One region of the Tenacibaculum retecalamus genome, then DNA from elsewhere that is predicted to be linked to it. Evidence: riboswitches for the same ligand, from Rfam matches in the RefSeq annotation. Region 1 holds a riboswitch; the other holds the start of a gene.

The links. Region 1 has a riboswitch for cobalamin ahead of PG912_RS07400 (TonB-dependent receptor plug domain-containing protein). Riboswitches for the same ligand answer to the same signal wherever they lie in the genome.
Region 2: linked by a shared signal. The riboswitch ahead of metE (5-methyltetrahydropteroyltriglutamate--homocysteine S-methyltransferase) and the one ahead of PG912_RS07400 (TonB-dependent receptor plug domain-containing protein) in region 1 are both predicted to bind cobalamin.

The regions. Positions count from the first base shown of each region.
Region 1 covers NZ_CP115916.1:1,547,134-1,550,647, forward strand. The annotation lists gene PG912_RS07400 (TonB-dependent receptor plug domain-containing protein) at 1-1,878, opposite strand; cobalamin riboswitch at 1,969-2,167, opposite strand; gene PG912_RS07405 (ABC transporter substrate-binding protein) at 2,226-3,344, shown strand; gene PG912_RS07410 (cyanophycinase) at 3,409-3,514, shown strand, end outside.
Region 2 covers NZ_CP115916.1:843,715-847,228, reverse strand. The annotation lists gene PG912_RS04205 (hypothetical protein) at 209-904, shown strand; cobalamin riboswitch at 1,163-1,354, shown strand; partial or broken gene metE (5-methyltetrahydropteroyltriglutamate--homocysteine S-methyltransferase) at 1,543-3,514, shown strand, end outside.

The DNA of each region.
Region 1 (3,514 bases):
TTAAAACCTAACTTTTAATCCTAAATTATAATTTCTACCTCTAGCTGTATAAGCATTTACATCTTGAAAGTTTTCATTCAGTAAATTAGTCACACTTCCAAAGAATGTTACTTTATCTTTTATTACTTTGTGGTTTATGAAAAAGTCAATAATACTATAAGAATCTAAAATTCCTCCAAAAGTTTCTCTCTCACCTGTATACCTGTATGCTGCATTTACAAAAGTCTTTGAAGCCAATTGATAATTAACACTTGCTCCAAATTTTTGTTTTGGTAAATTAATTATACTTACTCCTCCTTTAAAATTAACGTAAGTATAATCAGCTAAAATTGATAGTTTTTTTAAAGGTTTATAAATAACTCCTGCTTCAATACCTTTTAAATTAAATGTTCCAATATTATTTAAATACCTTCCTGCACTATATGCAACTTTGTCTGTTTCCTCTCTATAAAAATAAGTAGCGTTTAAAGTTAAATTATCTAAAACATCAAATTCAAAACCACCTTCAATAGTAAAATCTTTTTCTGGTGTTAATTCGTCTATATTATCCGCTCTATTAAAAATCTCAGTTAAAGTTGGTGTTATAAATGCGGTACCGTAAGAAGCAAATAATTTTAAATTTTTATCCTCTAAAATTTCAAAATTATAAGATGGGTTAATATTATAAACAAAATGATTTCCATATTCATTATGAATATTCATACGAACACCACCATTTACATTAAATCCAAAATCAGAATTATAGTTTAATGATACGTAAGGGTCATAAAAATGTTGCTTTGCTGTACCTTTAGCTATATTACTATAAGATGTTTCTTGTAACATATCTTGATACTGTGCCGTAATTCCTGTTAAAAAAGAAAACTGATTAGAAAGTCTATAACTATTAAACACATCAAATCCTTTTACTTCTCCTTGATAAACACTTTTCGAAGACGAGTTAGACTCTCTATCTATTTCAGTATAAAAAGCTCTTGCTTTTAACTCTCCTTTTGCATATTTAAAATCGGTACTAAAAACAGCTCTATTCTGTTTACCTCCAGAAACATAATCAGCATCTTCAGGTGGATAAGAAGAATCAAATTCGTTATTAAATTCATTAAAACTTCCTTGAATACCTACTTTAACTTTATTATTAATTTTATAGCCAATTTTTAATAAAGCATTTTGACGGTAAAATTTATCTTCCTTATTTGCTTTACTGTTTAAGCTTTCAATTGCAGATAAACCAGATGAGCTATTTGAATTTAAACCTAATAAATAAGTTACCTTATCTACTTTACCTTTAAAATTAAAGTTAGCTTGTAATTCATCTCCTGCAAATGTTGTGTGTTCTGCTGATCTATTACTACCTAATGATGTTGTAAATGTCCCTTCGAACTCTTTTTTAGACTCTTTCTTTAAAATAATATTAATTACTCCTGCTGCTGCACCAGAACCATATAAAACTGAAGATGCTCCTTTTAATACTTCAATAGATTCTATTTGGTTTAAATCTAATTGTCTTAAATCAAAGTCTCCAGCAATAGATGATGGATCATTAACATTAATACCGTCTATTAAAACCGCAGTTTGTTTATTTCTACCGCCTCTAATATAAACACCTAAATTTTGTCCTCTATTACTTTGAGATCCATTAATTTCAATACCAGGAATTTCATTTAACAATTGTGTTAACGATTTTCCTTGTCTTTCTTCAATCTCTTTTGTTGTTAGTTTGTAAACTATTTTACCAACATTTTTTTTACTCATCTTTGTTTTAGTTGCAGTTACAATAACTTCATCTAATTCTTCGATTTTCTCCTGCTCTTGAGCAATAATTTTTGTGCTTGCAAATAATGTTGCAATAGCACCAACAATTAATAATTGTTTGTTCATTTTTAATGATTTAATTTTTACAATTAATCAGGTAAATTTCGTGTACGATACAAAATAGTAATAAGTACAGTAACCTTTATCCCGAAAGTTTTACTTTTTTTGATTTTGGCAGGTCTCCTGACTTACGTCTTGTAACTTACCTTCCCATTTTAATAAAAAACAGTGGTAAAAGTGATAGTTACAAGCTTTATAGCTTACAGTTGCGGGAACAGTTTTGGATTTTAACCAAATTCCCTTTTAATTTCTTTAAGAAGATTTCTTTAAGAAAACCAAATTCGCGGCAAATGTAGTTTAAAAATTGGTATTACAAAATAGTTTTGTATCCTTGTTGCAAAAATATAAAAATGATGAGTGTTACTTTTTTAAAAAAATATGTATTCTTTATACTTTGCATATTGATAACTTCCTGCAAACCAAAAAACAAAGTAGAAAACCCTAGTAAAAACAAAACTAAAAGTAGTATAACTCATGCTTTAGGTTTTAACTTAATTGAGAAAGAAAACTCAACGACACTTATTATAAAAACACCTTATCCAAACGCTAAAGAAACATTTACTTATAGTTTAGGTGCTGAAAATACAGATATAAAAACTCCCATTAATAAAATAGTAGTTACTTCAACCACTCATATTCCTGTTTTAGAATTATTAGGTAAAGAAAAAACTTTAATTGGTTTTCCGCACACTAAATATGTTTCTTCAGAAAAAACAAGAGCTTTAATTGATAGCGGTTTTGTACGTGAACTTGGTAAAGAACAATCTTTAAATACCGAAATTTTATTAGATATTAAACCTGATTTAGTTGTCGGTTTTTCGATGGGTAAAACAAACAAAACACTAAACACAGTTAAAAACGCTGGAATCCCAGTAATTATTAATGGAGATTGGTTAGAAGAAACACCGCTTGGTAGAGCTGAATGGGTAAAGGTTTTTGGTGCTTTATATAACAAAAGTAAAAAAGCAGACAGCCTTTTTAATGCCATAAAAAACAATTATTTAGAGGCTATAGAAATTGCAAAAAAGGCAACAAAACAACCTACAATACTCTCTGGTGCAATTATGAGTAAAGATATTTGGAACTTACCAGCAGGCGAAAGTTTTGTAGCACAATATTTAAAAGATGCTAATCTTAATTATTTATGGAAACACACCAAAGAAAAAGGGAGTTTATCGCTAAGTTTTGAAAGTATTTTAGACAAAGGAAAAGAAGCTGATTTTTGGATTGCTCCTGGTTATTTTACTTCTAAAGAACAAATGTTAAATAGTAATAAACATTATGCTGAATTTAAAGCTTTTAAAAATGATAACATATATTCACCTGCTTTGAAAAAAGGAAAAACTGGTGGTGTTTTATATTTTGAATTAGCGCCTACTCGACCTGACTTAGTTTTAAAAGATGTTATAAAAATTACACATCCTGAATTGTTACCTAACTATAAATTAACCTTTTTCGAAAAAATGAAATAAGTTTAGTTTAATACTTTATTTAATCTATAAAACTAAAGTTATTATAAAAAATATTCTGTATCGCATGAAAATTAGTAAAAACCAATTAAAATTTCACGTATTTTTATCAATATTTTCATTTCTGATTTTACTTTTTTCTTGTCAAGACACAGTTAATAAATCGACTAAAA
Region 2 (3,514 bases), 700 kb from region 1:
CTAACTCCAATGACACTAATACTTGGTTTTATTAGTTTACTAAGCCAAAGCTTAATTGCTTTGGCTTTTTTATATGTAAAACTTAGTTTGTTTTTAAAATAAATTTTACAGAACTTAGCTATCACTTGATACTTCTTCTTAAAAAAGTTATATCATAAGTTTGTTTGGTTATAATTAAACAAAAAACTAACATTTTAAAACAAAAAACATGAAACAAAAATTAACATTAACAATTTTATTATTTTTAAGCTTATTTATTATTTCTTGTTCAGATAACAATGATTCAAATAATGAATTCATTAATTCTTCAGAGGCAATGGCTGAATTTGACAACAACAACTTTGGTATATATAAAGGTATCTTTGTTGGTTCTAGCGGAATAATTATTGTAAACATTAATAATGACAATACAATATCTGCAAAATTAACAATAGATGGTATGCAATATGATTATACAACGAGTCAAACAGTTCAAGAAAACCAAGCAACCAATATAGTTTTTGAAAACGGTAATGACACTTTTACTTTTTCCGTTTCTTCGGATGGAAACAATCCAACTTTTACAGAACTAGCTATAAACGGACATTCAAATGCTTCTATAATTGCTATAAAAGAAACATCAAATGCCGTCGTAAAGCTATTTGAAGGCTCATATAATGGAGAGCAAACAGGTATATTTAATGCTATCATTTATCAAGATGAGTTTAAAGCTTTAGTTCATAGTTTAGATGCAAATATAAATTTCACAGCAGAAGGGGAAGTAAACAATACTATAATAACTACTGGAACCACCTCAACTGGAACTAATTTTTCTGGAAATATTAATGGGAATAAAATAAACGGAATTTGGAATAATAGCCAATCAAATACAGAAGGTAATTGGTCAGGAACAAGAACTTACTAATGAGATCTAAAAAAGTTATTAGCCTACATTAAAATACAGTTCTTACTAAAAACATTAGTTCATTTGTTATAGCTAACTCCAATGATACTAATACTTGGTTTTATTAGTTTACTAAGCCAAAGCTTAATTGCTTTGGCTTTTTTATGCTATTTACAAAAAAATACTACTTAATAAAAAAACTAACTTATACTTATCCTAAATAAAAAAAGCTATTCTTTTAAAATTATAGTTACATTTGACCCCAATAAGTTCTTTACATACTTCATCAACCGGAAAGGTTTTACTTAGCTGTAGATTAATAGGGAATCGTGTGCAAATCACGAACTGTCGCGCAACTGTAAGTAACACACCAAAGGTTTTATTACTAAAAATCCACTGTTTTTTAATTAAAATGGGAAGGAAAATAAAACTGTTACAAGTCAGGAGACCTGCCTATTCCGAATTGACAATGCTTTCGCGATTTGAAGCTTTTAGTCAGACAGATGCATATTTTACAAGTCAACCAACTTGAAAGGGACAGCTACGCTTTGTTAGCTCCTAAAATGCATTTTCTTTCTTAATTTTTCTCTCAAAAAAGCATTGCGAAGTGCTTAAAAGAGCTTTTAACTAATTTATTAATCATTTAAAGTTAAAAGAAAATGCAAACGCACAATCTTGGCTATCCGCGAATTGGTAGCAACAGAAAACTCAAAAAAGCCTGCGAGCAATATTGGTCAGGCAAAATTTTGGCAGATGAATTGCTAAACGTAGGAAGAAATCTTACCATTAAAAACTGGAAAACTCAACAAAAAGCAGGAATCGATTTAATTCCCTGCAATGATTTTTCTTATTATGATTAAGTTTTAGACATGTCGTTAACTGTTGGTGCTATTCCAAAGCGATACAACGAAATAGCTTTAAAAAAATCGACTAACGAACTCGATTTATACTTTGCCATGGCCAGAGGATATCAAAAAGATGGTATTGATATTACTGCTATGGAAATGACCAAATGGTTTGACACTAACTACCATTACATAGTTCCTGAATTTTATAAAAATCAAGAATTTAAACTTTTTTCAAACAAAATTATCAACGAATTTGTAGGGGCAAAACAAATTGGTATAAATCCTAAACCTGTAATTATTGGACTGGTTTCTTATTTACTTTTAGGAAAAGAAAAAGAAGAAAATTTTGACAAACTTGATTTAGTTGAAAATCTTTTACCTGTATACATTAATATTTTAAAAGAATTAACCGCACAAGGTGCCGAATGGATTCAGTTTGATGAGCCTTTTTTAGCTTTAGATATTGATAAAAAAACTAAAGAAGCGTATCAACATGTTTACGCAACTTTAAAAAAAGAGTTTCCTAAATTAAAAATACTAGTAGCTACTTATTTTGATGGTTTAAAGGACAATGTATCCCTAGCAACCTCATTACCCGTATGTGCTTTACATATTGATTTAGTTCGTAACCCTGAGCAATTAAGCGATGTTTTAAATACATTCCCTAAACAGTTAAGCTTATCTTTAGGTGTTGTTGACGGTAGAAATATCTGGAAAAATGATTTCGAAAAATCGTTATCTTTCATTAAAAAAGCAATTGATAAAATTGGAGAAAATCGTGTATTAATTGCTCCATCTTGCTCACTTTTACATACTCCATGTGATTTAGATTTAGAAACTGATGAAAAAACTTTATCACCTGAAATTAAACAATGGATGGCTTTTGCTAAGCAAAAAATAAATGAAGTTGTAGTTTTAAAAACATTAAGCGTTAAAAATGTAAGTAAGGAAGCTAAAATTAAATTAGCTGCTAATAAAGAAGCTATAAAAAACCGCACTACCTCTAAACTTATTCATAACACAAAAGTAAAAGATAGAGTAAATGCAATAACATTAAAAGACGCTACAAGAAATAATCCTTTTTCTGTTCGTAAAATATCACAGAAAAAAGCACTAAACTTACCGCTATTTCCAACCACAACTATTGGTTCTTTTCCGCAAACAAAAGAAGTTAGGAGTTGGAGAGCTCGATTTAAAAAAAGGAGAACTTTCTAATTCAGAATACAATACTTTACTAAAAGAAGAAACCGAAAAATCTATTCGCTGGCAAGAAGAAATTGATATTGACGTACTAGTTCATGGAGAATTTGAACGTAATGATATGGTAGAGTATTTTGGTGAACAATTGGCTGGTTTTGCTTTTACCAAAAAAGGTTGGGTACAAAGTTATGGTAGTAGATGCGTGAAACCTCCAATTATTTACGGAGACGTGCATAGACCTAACCCAATGACTGTTTATTGGACTAACTTTGCCCAATCTTTAACAAAAAAATTGGTAAAAGGAATGTTAACAGGATCTGTTACCATTTTACAATGGTCTTTTGTTCGTAACGATCAACCTCGCAACGTAACCTGTAACCAAATAGCTTTAGCAATTAGAGATGAAGTTGTTGATTTAGAAAAAGCAGGTATCAATATTATTCAAATTGATGAACCTGCCATTAGAGAAGGCTTGCCTTTGCGAAAAAAAGAATGGCAAAACTATTTACAATGGGCTGTAAATGCTTTTAAAATATCAGCTAGTGGCATAAAGGATGAAACTCAAATTCACACCCACATGTGC